DNA from 3 places in the Priestia sp. P5_B4 genome. Region 2 is predicted to be linked to each of the others. Evidence: predicted binding sites of a transcription regulator. Region 2 holds the regulator's gene; each other region holds the start of a gene.
What was found. The regulator Rex, encoded in region 2, represses fermentation and respiration genes when NADH is low (regulators of the CRP and FNR family bind a similar motif). The targets are predictions, from matches to a motif close to TTGTGAAATATTTCACAA.
Positions count from the first base shown of each region.

Region 1: a site for Rex is predicted at 1,980-1,997, ahead of AC1DRF_RS06695 (L-lactate dehydrogenase). Genes of this name have one in related genera too.
Region 3: a site for Rex is predicted at 1,878-1,895, ahead of AC1DRF_RS01200 (cytochrome ubiquinol oxidase subunit I). Genes of this name have one in related genera too.

Region 1 is NZ_JBFULJ010000036.1:1,821-6,110, reverse strand. It holds gene AC1DRF_RS06705 (methyl-accepting chemotaxis protein) at 1-673, opposite strand, end outside; gene AC1DRF_RS06700 (cation diffusion facilitator family transporter) at 814-1,689, opposite strand; gene AC1DRF_RS06695 (L-lactate dehydrogenase) at 2,022-2,978, shown strand; gene AC1DRF_RS06690 (lactate permease LctP family transporter) at 3,041-4,290, shown strand, end outside.
Region 2 is NZ_JBFULJ010000021.1:4,341-8,630, forward strand. It holds gene AC1DRF_RS04720 (ABC-F family ATP-binding cassette domain-containing protein) at 1-1,156, opposite strand, end outside; gene AC1DRF_RS04725 (redox-sensing transcriptional repressor Rex) at 1,615-2,253, shown strand; gene tatA (twin-arginine translocase TatA/TatE family subunit) at 2,307-2,492, shown strand; gene tatC (twin-arginine translocase subunit TatC) at 2,508-3,263, shown strand; gene AC1DRF_RS04740 (YdiK family protein) at 3,289-3,516, opposite strand; gene AC1DRF_RS04745 (lysostaphin resistance A-like protein) at 3,513-4,241, opposite strand.
Region 3 is NZ_JBFULJ010000004.1:15,154-19,443, reverse strand. It holds gene cydB (cytochrome d ubiquinol oxidase subunit II) at 1-405, opposite strand, end outside; gene AC1DRF_RS01200 (cytochrome ubiquinol oxidase subunit I) at 392-1,798, opposite strand; gene AC1DRF_RS01195 (threonine/serine exporter family protein) at 2,123-2,578, opposite strand; gene AC1DRF_RS01190 (threonine/serine exporter family protein) at 2,593-3,354, opposite strand; gene AC1DRF_RS01185 (LacI family DNA-binding transcriptional regulator) at 3,499-4,290, opposite strand, start outside.

The DNA.
Region 1 (4,290 bases), on a different contig from region 2:
GATGAACGAGCGCTGTGCCATTTTGATCAAATAAAAATGCATACCCACCGTGATTTACTTCTGCTTTACCTACAATGTTTTTTAATGCATCTAAGTCTAAATCAGTAGCTATAACGCCCAGTACATTTTTAGTATCTGGATCTAAAATAGCCTTTGCAATTGTCACGACCGTCTTTTTTGTTGCTGCATCTTCATATGGATCCGTATAAACAACATCATTAGGTGATTCTACTGCTTGTTTGTACCATACCCTTGAAGTCGGATCATAGTTTGAACCAAACTCTTGTTTGGGAACAGAATACATTCCTTTATTTTGAGTGCCTATGTATTCAAGTGCTAGGTTTGGATACTTTTCTTTAAACTGCGTAAACTCTTTTTGAACTGTGTTCCATGTAAAATACGGATTTTTCTCTTGGTTTGTTTGATCTCCTTCCTGCTTAACAAAATTAACAATTACATCGTTTTCACTATACGTCAGCAAAGAACGACTATACATGTCTAAGTATGTATGAATGGTTTCTTTTAACTCTTTCACTTGACTTTGAGACTGAACTTCTACATCTTTTTCTATTTGCGTTTTGGTAAATTGATAAACAGCCCCTGAAACAACTAATAATAAAATAGCTATAAAAACACTAAAAAATACTACGAGCTTTGCACTTAACCTCTTCATTCCCTCACCCTTCTACAAAAATCTTTATATTACTAATAACGGCTTTTCATTTTCATTTTTGAAGAAGTTTTTGTGATTTATTTCAAATTCCCGCAAAATAAAACCAGCGCATCCTTTCATAACGAAAGAACGTGCTGGTCTTATTTTTGCTTTTCGTATGCATCAGGTTCAATATGAACAAGCGTATCTTTAATTTGATGCTCATCGTTCATCATATGTTCAATTTGATCGGCAATTTCATGGCTTTTGATAACATTTAAATGGGGATCTACTTTAACAGTTACATCAATCACGACTTGATTACCAAGCTTGCGCGCTTTCACATCTTCTACTTCTTTTACACCTTCTACAAGCTCGATGCTTTCTTTGTAGTGCCCTAACTTTTCTTCATCAAATCCGTCCGTTAAGGAATGAGCCGCTTCTTTAAAAATCTCAATGGCTGTTTTACAAATAATAATTCCCACAGCAAAAGCAGCTACCACATCCAGCCATGGCAAGCCGAATTGGGAGCCGAAAATTCCCACAACAGCCCCTATACTCACAAGTGCATCAGACAAATTATCTTTAGCAACTGCATATAAAGACTGGCTATCAAGTTTTTTAGCAAGCTTAATATTATATCGGTAAACACCACCCATAATAGCAGCCGCTCCAAGACCTACCCAAGCAGCCAGTAAATTAGGAGCTTCAGATTTGTCCATAAATAATGACTGACCCGCATCAACCAATACTTCTAGTCCGATGACCATCATAATAAAAGAAGCAATAAGTGAAGAAATATGTTCCGCTCTGGAATGTCCATAGGGATGATCATTATCACGAGGTTTTTTAGAGATTTTTAAGCCGACCAAGACAGCAATCGATGCAATAATATCTGTAACATTATTAAGACCGTCGGCTTTTAATGCAGAGGAAGCGGTGACACCCGCAATGATAAGTTTACATGTTGATAAAAAGATATATGATAAGATACTAACCCAAGCGCCTTTTTGGGCTTGCTCATAGTAGTTCTCCATCCCTTCCACTCCTTTATTCAAAATAAGCAAACTTAGTGTAACAAATGGATTTCGTGTGGGTCTATAGAAACATTATTGGCTGCTAACATACAAATAGAGAATGTTAAACTCTTTAGCTTTCTGCAAAACAAGTTGCCTTTACTCAACACTTTAAACGTTTAAGATCTTTCTAAATGTGGCACTTCATGTAGAAGGACATTTTTTAAAATCGCCCTGTAAAATTGTTTACTATTTTTTAAAGGGTGTGATTTTTATCACAGCTGAAGCAATTTATTCTTGTTACACTAACATTGTGAAAAACATCACAAAATAAAATTCAAAGGATGATACAAATGAAAACACAATTCACACCAAAAACACGAAAAGTTGCTGTTATCGGAACTGGTTTTGTTGGCTCAAGCTACGCTTTTTCAATGGTGAATCAAGGTATTGCCAATGAATTAGTGTTAATCGATATGAACAAAGAAAAAGCAGAAGGTGAAGCACGTGATATCAATCATGGAATGCCATTTGCCACACCGATGAAAATCTGGGCTGGAGATTATAAAGACTGTGCTGACGCTGATTTAGTAGTTATTACAGCGGGCGCTAATCAAGCTCCAGGGGAAACACGCTTAGATCTAGTTGAAAAAAACGTTAAAATTTTTGAATGCATTGTAAAAGATATTATGAACAGCGGATTTGACGGCATCATTTTAGTGGCAACAAATCCAGTTGATATTCTCGCACACGTTACACAAAAAGTATCAGGATTACCAAACGAACGGGTAATTGGTTCAGGAACGATTCTTGACACAGCTCGCTTCCGCTACTTGTTAAGCGACTATTTCGAAGTAGATTCTCGCAACGTCCACGCTTATATTATGGGGGAACATGGAGATACGGAATTTCCTGTTTGGAGCCACGCGCAAATTGGCGGTGTGAAGCTCGAACATTTTATCAATACTGCCGCTATTGAAAAAGAACCGGATATGCAGCATCTATTCGAACAAACCCGCGATGCGGCTTACCATATTATTAATCGAAAAGGAGCGACTTATTACGGAATTGCAATGGGACTTGTACGCATTACCAAGGCTATTTTAGATGATGAAAATTCTATTTTAACAGTATCTGCTTTATTAGAAGGACAATATGGTATTTCTGATGTGTATATCGGCGTACCAGCTATCATTAATAAAAACGGCGTGCGTCAAATTATTGAATTGAATTTAACCCCTCACGAACAGCAGCAGCTCGAGCACTCTGCTAGCATACTTAAGCAAACTCGCGACAGAGCTTTTGTGTAACATCTAAAGATTTTTGCGGGGGACTCCCCCGCTCCCTTGTTTTAAATATGTAGTAGAGGTGTATGAATATGACGTGGACTCAGGTATATAATCCGTTAGATAATATTTGGCTTTCTGCACTAATTGCACTCATCCCCATTATCTTTTTCTTTATTGCTTTAACTCTTTTGAAATTAAAAGGACATATTGCTGCTGGTATTACGGTGCTTCTTTCTATGATTATTGCTATTTATTTTTATGATATGCCTGCCTCAATGATCTTAGGAGCCACAGGCTATGGGTTTCTGTATGCACTTTGGCCCATCAGCTATATTATTATCGGAGCGGTGTTCTTATACAAGCTAACTGTCAAAAGCGGACAGTTTACTACCATCAGACAATCTATTATTTCAATAACGGATGACCCCCGCTTGCAAATGCTGCTTGTTGCTTTTTCCTTTAATGCTTTTTTAGAAGGGGCAGCGGGATTTGGAGCTCCAATTGCCATTACAGCAGCGCTTCTAGTTGGACTTGGGTTCAAACCATTAAAAGCAGCGGCGCTATGTTTAATTGCTAATACAGCTTCAGGAGCGTTTGGCGCCATGGGGATTCCTGTTATTGTCGCAGGACAAGTATCTGGCATAGATCCAAAAGAAATTGCTCATTTTCTTGGCACGCAGCTTCCGATTATTTCTTTTCTTATCCCTTTTTTACTTGTCTTTATTATGGATGGGATAAAAGGATTAAAAGACGTATGGAAAGCAACGAGCATCACAGCCGTTTCCTATGCACTGACACAGTATTTAACTGTTACATACATCGGCCCTGAACTTCCAAATATCACATCTTCTATTGTGAGTTTACTTGCTCTTGCTTTTTATATTAAACGAACAAGCCCGGCAGCAGCTAAAAGCTTCAGCCTGTCACCAAAACAGATTTTAAAGGCTTGGTCTCCTTTTATTCTATTAACGATACTCGTTACGGCTTGGAGCATTTCTTTTGTCAAAAAAATGCTTGAACATATGAACCTGCTTATTAACGTCCCATTTTTACACAATCACGTAATTAAAGCAGCGCCTTTAGTAAAAGATCCTACGCCTTACGCTGCTATCTTAAAAATAGACGTATTTGCAGCAACAGGTACAGCAATTCTTATTGCTTGTATCCTTTCAGTTTTCTTGCTTAACGTATCGCCAAAAGTGGCATGGACCACTCTTTTAGAAACCGTAAAAGAATTATCAAGACCTATTATTACTATTATGATGGTCATTGCTTTTGCTTTTATTTCAAATTATTCAGGACAGTCTTCTACACTTGGATTGGCGCTCGCTAC
Region 2 (4,290 bases):
CAGTCTTGAAGCTTAGTTTATCCACAATACCTTTTAATAACGTAGATTTCCCAACTCCATTAGGACCAACCAACGCAAGGCTTTCACCTTTTTTAATCCGAAGGTTTGCGTCTTGGACAACATATTTGTTTTCATCATATCCGATGGACACGTTTTCGAGATTTAAGACTTCATTTCCGCTTTGACGCTCAATTTCAAACGAAAAACTAGCTGATTTTTCGCCTTCGTTAGGTCGATTTATTAACTCCATTCGATCGAGCTGCTTACGTCTGCTTTGCGCACGTTTTGTAGTCGATGCGCGGGCGATGTTTCGTTGAATAAAATCATTCAGTTTTGCGACTYCATCTTGCTGCTTTTCGTACTGACGCAACTCTTTTTCATATCGCTCTGCTTTTTGTACAAGGTATTTAGAGTAGTTGCCCGTGTACTTGACCGTTGTTTTTTGTGTGACTTCATACACTTGATTTACGACCTTATCAAGGAAGTAACGATCGTGTGAAACAATTAAAATAGCTCCTTCATACCCTTGCAGAAACTGTTCCAGCCATGCTAAAGTTTCAATATCTAAGTGGTTGGTAGGCTCATCCAGAATAAGCAAGTCTGGCTTTGTTAAAAGCAGTTTTGCAAGAGCCAAGCGCGTTTTTTGTCCACCGCTCAAGGAGGAAATAGGGGTGCTATAGTCAAAGTTTGAGAAACGGAAACCGTGAAGAATAGATCGTGTATCCGCTTCATATTGATAGCCGCCTAAATCTTTGAAAGTTACTTGAAGCTGATCGTACTCTTTGGTTAGTTTTTCGTATTGAACTGAATCATTAAAAATGTCTGGATCGCCCATCTTCGTTTCAAGCGTACGTAATTCTTTTTCCATCTTCTTTAACGGAGCAAAGACTGTCATCATTTCTTCCCATATGGAGAGTGTTGACTCAAGAACTGTATCTTGTCCCATATAATCAATGGAAACACCTTTAGGTTTAATAATTTCTCCGCTGTCATAAGAAAGCTGCTCAGCAATAATTTTTAATAAAGTTGATTTACCTGCACCGTTTCGTCCCACTAGGGCAATGCGGTCTTTTGATTGTACTTCTAACTTTATATTCGATAAAATGGGTTCTGCCCCATAGTATTTTGTAATACCGTTCAATTGTAGAATAATCATTTTTTCACCTCTAGTAGTATATCCATAGTGTATTTTAACATATTTTCAACTACAAGTTCTTCCTACAAGCGTTTGTAATTTGTAGAGGGACAAGAACAAATGATGAAGCGAATGTTTTGATTCATGAAATAAAATGATTTTACCTGCACATTTTATACAGGATACTATGTTAAAATAAGAGATAAGTGCATCTCTGAACTTATATATGATGGATGTAGAAAATCCGTCATGACTAACAAACGGATCCTTTGAAGGGCTAATTGCTTCGTTCTAGCTACCGACTTTAAGTATTCCTGGATAGACAAAAGGCGTCGGGGTGTGAAGTGGAGTATATATAAAACAAGAGAAAAGAGAGAGAATTGGAAGCGCTACCTCAAGGCGGTTGAGGCTTTGTGAAAGGTAATGCAATATGACTTGAAAATGTTAGTAATGACATACATGAACTGAGGGGGTACAACGTGAACACTGAACAATTAAAAATACCACAAGCAACGGCTAAACGATTGCCGCTTTATTATCGTTTTTTAAAAAACTTGCATGCTTCTGGTAAACAGCGTGTTTCGTCAGCGGAGTTAAGTGAGGCAGTGAAAGTTGATTCTGCTACTATTCGCCGGGATTTTTCTTACTTTGGAGCATTAGGGAAAAAGGGATACGGCTACAATGTGAATTATTTACTTACATTTTTCCGTAAAACGTTAGACCAAGATGAAGTAACGAAAGTAGCACTGATTGGCGTAGGGAATCTGGGAACGGCCTTTTTAAATTATAATTTTATTAAAAATAATAACACCAAAATTGAGTGCGCTTTTGATGTGATAGAAGATAAAGTCGGTACAAAAGTAGGCGACGTGCCGGTTTATCACCTTGACCAATTGGAAGATTATATGAGTGATGATATCTCAGTKGCGATTTTAACCGTTCCTGCCACTGTGGCTCAGCAAATTACCGATCGTTTAGTGAGTTGCGGAATTAAAGGGATTCTAAACTTCACTCCTGCACGCTTAAACGTACCGGATGAGATTCGACTGCATCATATTGATCTGGCTGTAGAATTACAGTCGCTTGTCTACTTTTTGAAAAATTATCCTGTTGAATAAGATGGACTGTGTTACGATTTCCTTAAGTCTAAATTAATAAGGAGAGTGGGAATATGGGGATTGGAGCAGGTAGTTGGATTATTATTGCGATTGTAGCACTGCTTATTTTTGGACCGAAACGGTTACCGGAGCTAGGAAGATCAGTCGGGCAAACGCTTAGAGAGTTTAAGCATGCCGCTAGCGGTGCCTCAGAAGATCGTGAAAAAGATAAACAGCGTCAAGTAGATGACAAAGAGTAAAAGGGTGATCATAGTATGACCGAACAAGAAATGTCAATATATGATCATATAGGAGAGTTGCGAAAGCGCATTTTAATTGTTTTATTTTTCTTTGTCATTGCCACAATTGGCGGCTTTTTTATAGCGGATAAGGTTATTGTCTATTTACAGCATGCTGATGAGGCAAAAAATTTAACGATGAATGCATTTAGGCTAACAGATCCAGTTAAGATTTATATGCAGTTTGCTGTTATTATCGGCTGTGTACTTGCAGCTCCTGTTGCACTGTATCAACTTTGGGCATTTATTAGTCCTGGTTTATATGAAAAAGAGCGTAAGGTAACGCTTGGATATATTCCTGTTTCCATTTTTCTCTTTATCGGCGGTGTCTCTTTTTCTTATTTTGTGTTGTTTCCATTTGTCGTCGATTTTATGACGCGCGTTTCTGATGAGCTGAATGTAAACCAAGTGATTGGCATTAATGAATACTTTTCTTTTTTAATGCAGCTCACACTGCCTTTTGGCCTGTTGTTTCAGCTTCCTGTTGTCGTCATGTTTTTGACGCGATTAGGAATTATCACGCCTATGTTTTTATCTCAAATTCGAAAGTATGCCTATTTCGTACTGCTAGTTATTGCCGCACTTATTACACCACCAGAATTGCTCTCGCACATGATGGTGACAGTGCCGCTCTTAATTTTGTATGAAATCAGCATCATTATTTCCCGCATTTCGTATCGCAAAGTGTTAAAGGCAAGGGCAGAGCAAGAAAGAGAAGATGTTAGTATGTAAAAAAACCACTGTTTCAGTGGTTTTTTTATTTAGATGAATCATCTTGATTTTTATATTGCTGCTGCAACTTTTTAATTTTATAGTGCAAGATAAAAATGCGCACCGCAAATCTGAAATCGAACGCGGCTACGAGTGCAAATAAGATCGTGGGGAAATTCCACACGGTTTCCTGAGCATTTTGAATAGCCAGGTAGGTGAATAAAACCCCCATAATAATATAAATAAACCCTCGTGTTAAAGGGATATTCTTCATAAAAACATGCCTCCAAAAATAAACTTCATTTGTTCTGCTTGCTTTTGCATTTCTATAATTTTATCTGCAAAAATAGTTTGAGATAAAATAACGATTGTATTCATCAACACGTGAGCAATAATGGGTACAATAATTAGTTTTGTTCTTGCATAAAGGAATGCAAATACAAATCCCATGGCTGTATACACGAGCAAATGTTTAAAATCCCAGTGTACGGCAGCGAAAATAAGGGAACTAATAAATGCAGAGACAAAGAAATTATATCGTTTGTGAAGAGAGCCGAAAATAATCTTTCGAAAAATAATCTCTTCTAGAATTGGTCCAATAACAGACGTAACGACAATGAGGAACGGCGTTGCTTTAACAAGATTAACAATATTTTGTGTGTTTTCAGATACTTGGGTAATGCCAAGAGCGTGCTCAATCATACCTGCTACAGCTTGACCAGCCATAGCCAGGAACACCCCAAGGACTGACCAGACCACAGTTACCGTTGTTCCCGCATGTTCTATACGCATGGACATATCACGGCGCAGCAGCAGTAAGACAATAAGTAAACCAAGGATAAAGCTAATGATGGTCCAATAAGTCAAAAGCATGACATTCGCTGTTCGAACTGGATATTGATCAAACATTCCTGTTAATTTTAACAGCGGTATACCAACAACTCCTGAAAACTGCATAAGGATGTAGGTGAGGATAACATACCAATAACGTTTTTCCAATCTTCTATACTCCTTTAAAAGGTTTTTATGTATATATGTCGAAGAAGTA
Region 3 (4,290 bases), on a different contig from region 2:
AAATAAGATACCAAAAATGAGCGGTGGAAAAAGACTTCCAAAGAAGATAACCCAATCCCATGCATTTTTCCACGCTTGTTTTTCAACTTTCCCTCGAAATTCAAATGCTACACCGCGGCCAATAAGCGAAAGTAAAAGAAGAACAAAAAGAACATATGACCCGCTTAATAGCGTTGCATACCAGTTTGGAAAAGCGGCAAACATAGCACCGATTGCTGAAATTAGCCAAACTTCATTTGCATCCCAAAAAGGACCGATTGTATTAATAAAAGCTCGTCGCTCTAAGTCGTTTCTTCCTAAAAAACGAGACACCATTCCAATCCCAAAATCAAAGCCTTCTAAAAAGATAAAACCAACAAACAGAATGGATACTAGTAAATACCAGAATTCATTAAGAGAAAACATTGTATCCCTCCTTGGTAAACGGATCAGTTGATACTACTTTTGTATGTGCTTCGTGATCGTGATCTGGACCTTTTTTAATTTCTTTAACGAACAAGAACACCATAATCACAGCTAAAATTAAATAAAAGAATGAAAACGAGATAATAGAAAACAGCAATTCACCTGCTGTTACACCAGGAGACACAGCATCTTCCGTTTTCATATAGCCAAATACAACCCAAGGCTGACGGCCAATCTCTGTCATAATCCAACCTGCTGAGCTTCCAAGGAACGGAAAGGCAATGGCAATCGTCATAATACGCAAAAATAGTTTGCTTTCTTGAAGTTTTTTACGAGAAAGCAAGTACGTGCCCCAAATCCCTAATGCACATAATACGCCACCTAGACCAGCCATAATGCGGAAACTCCAAAATGTTGTCCGAACGGGTGGAATATAATTTCCTGCTCCATATTTCGCCGTGTACTGCTCCTGCAGCTCGTTCATCCCAGGAACAGAACCTGAAAATTTCCCGTATGATAAGAAGCTTAATAAATAAGGTATTTTGATTTCCCCCGTATTTTTCTTTTCATCGGGGTGAATATTTGCTGTCACCGTCCAAGCGCCTGGACTTCCGCTGTTTTCCCATAATCCTTCACTTGCGGCCATTTTCATCGGCTGTGTTTTAACTAAGTATCCAGCCTGTTCATGACCAGATAACGCAATTCCCACACCTGAAACTAACCCTACAATAATGGCAACTTGAAATGATTTTTTGGCAAAAGCCAAATGTTTTTTCTTCAAGAGCATAATGGCACTGACACCCGTGATAAAAAAAGCGCCTGTTGCAAACGAACCTAAAATGGTATGAGGGAATTCAACCCACAGCTGACCGTTTGTTAACAATTTAAAGAAGTCATTCATTTCTAAACGGCCATTATTCAGCTCCATTCCAACCGGATGCTGCATAAAAGAATTAGCCGTTAAAATGAAGAACGCCGAAAAAATAGTACCTAGACTAACAAGCCAAATACATAGACAGTGCAGCCATTTAGGCAAACGATCCCACCCGAAAATCCACAGTCCAAGGAAAGTGGACTCCATAAAAAACGCGAGCAGTGCTTCAATAGCAAGCGGCGCACCGAATACATCTCCTACAAACCTTGAGTACTCTGACCAGTTCATGCCAAACTGAAATTCTTGTAAAATACCTGTTACGACTCCGACAGCAAAGTTAATCAGGAATAAGTGCCCCCAAAACTTTGCCATCTTTTTATACTGTTCATCTTTTTTTACTACGTACATCGTTTCCATGATCGCTACTAAAAAGACAAGACCGATAGATAGCGGTACAAAGATAAAATGAAACAGCGTCGTTGATGCAAATTGAATACGTGATAGTATAACTGTATCCATCTTCTTTCTCCTTTCATATATAAGAACATTCATCATTTCCATAGATACTTTGCTCATTTCTGAGCATCTTTTACTTACATTGTGAAACATTGAGCATAATAATCCGAGAGATATGCTCAATGTTTCACATACATATGTAATATCTCTCTTTCTATTTACATAGTATAGTCCTTTCTATTTACATAGTATAGTCTATTTTTTTAGCTGTGCACGTACATTTTTTGAACGTTTTTAGACTAAAACGTGACTTTCTTGTGACAAGAAAGTGAAGGATCTCCTTATTTTTTTCATAAAAAAAGCACGCTCTGATTTGAGCTTGCTTCTCTATGGTCGATATTTTGCTTTGGCATTTAATTTAGACTGACGAATGATTTGGTTGATAACTTCAGAAAACACAATACCAATGGCAATTGAACCTGAAATCATAAAGGCTTTTGCTGCAAGACTAATCGCTTCATTATAGTTATTTTCTACAAAGTTACGCATGGCATCGTATGCTGTTCCTCCCGGAACCAGCGGAATAATACCTGCTACTGTGAAAATAATGATCGGCGTTCGATAAATTTTTGCGTAAATTTGACTAATAATAGCAATAAAGAAGGCCGATGCAACTGTGCTTGGAATTTCATCTACGCCATAGAACGTTAGCAAATAGTAAATGAGCCAGCCAATCATTCCGACAAAGCCACTTTTTAATAATGATTCACGTGGAACATTAAAGATGATCCCAAATGCTGCTGAAGCAATAAAACTTGTAATTATCTGCTCTACGATATGCATATGATGCCTCCCTTCTATAGAAGTGTAAATACAATGGCAATACCTGCACCGATAGCGAATGCCGTCAGAAACGCTTCTGCTCCTTTTGATAATCCAGACAGTAAATGTCCCGCCATTAAATCTCGCACTGCATTGGTAATGGATAAGCCAGGAACGAGTGGCATAACGGATCCAATAATAATTTTATCGATTTGCGTGCCTAGTCCTGAAGCGACTAAAAGAGCTGATAAAAGTCCAATAACTAACGAAGCGGTAAACTCAGCAAAGAAGCGAATCGGAATAAGACGGTGGAAATACACCACGGTTAAAAATCCGAGACCTCCTGAAAACATAGCTGGAATAAAGTCCGTCCATAAACCTTGAAACATGATTAAAAAGCATCCGCTAGAAATGGATGCAGCTGCAAGTTGAACCCATAGTGGAAAAGCTACGTTTGTTGCTTCAATTTCTTGTAGCATTTCATACGCTTCCTCCAAGGAGATGTTTCCTTGACTGATTGTTCTTGAGACGCTATTTACCATGGTTACTTTTTTTAAATCTGTCGTTCGTTCGGAAATACGAATTAACTTCGTTTTCGTCGGTTCTTTCGTTTCAAGTGAAAACATAATCCCTGTTGGCGTCACATAGCTGTGGGATTTTTTTATACCGTAAGACGCTGCAATCCGCATCATTGTGTCTTCTACTCGATACGTTTCTGCTCCGCTTTCTAACATAATTTTACCTGCTAGTAAGCTAACGTCCATAATTTCATATTTATCTAATTTTTGTTGTGTCATCAAATCGCTCCAAACATATTAAAGCTTGGTTTTTTCCCCTACAGCATACAGTGTATAAGAAAGAGGGAAGTGGACGCAATGGTTAATGCAAAAAAGTGTGGACTTTTTGTCTCACACTTTCAGGAATAGTATATACATTCCTTATCAATTCATACGTTTTGTGGTCTCGCGCTCTACTAATAAAGGTGCCATTTTATACTGTATCTGATCTATTTCTTGCTGATCCTGAATTTGTTGAAGTAAGAGGTTTACTGCTTTTTCAGCCATTTTTTCCATCGGTTGACGGATAGTTGTTAGTGGAGGATGCGCTTCACTAGCTTCTGTAATATCATCAAACCCTATAACAGATAAATCTGCTGGAACGTGAAGCCCGTTTTGCCACGCACAGTGTATCACTTTCAGAGCAATGTAATCTGTAGCACAAATAAGCGCAGTTGGAGGCTCTGGATGATGAGCTAGCTCATTTATAAACTGATATAGTTCATCTGAGTTATTCATATCTTCTTTCACAAACTTTGCGTTTGCTGACGGTACATACTGATAAAAAAGGGACAGACGGTGCTCGACTCCGCTTACAGCTTTTCCAACGAACCCTATATTCTTATGACCAAGGTCCGTTAAGTGAGCAACAGCTAATTGCATTCCCACCGCATCATCTACATGTACAATCGGCCAAAGTGCAGAAGAGGCGTCTCCTGTAAGAGAAACGTAAGGCGTTTGATATTGTTTTAATACATCTACAAACGGATGCTGAGCAACTACATAGTCTAATAAAATGACTCCATCAAACCAATGGTTCATCATAACATTTAATTGACGCTCAGCCGTTGTTTCTTCGTAATCCGTGTGTCCAATAAGAACGTCCATCCCTCGACTTTGGACTTGTTGCTGTACCTTTTTTAATAGTTCAATTAGAAACGGATCTTTTAAATCTCT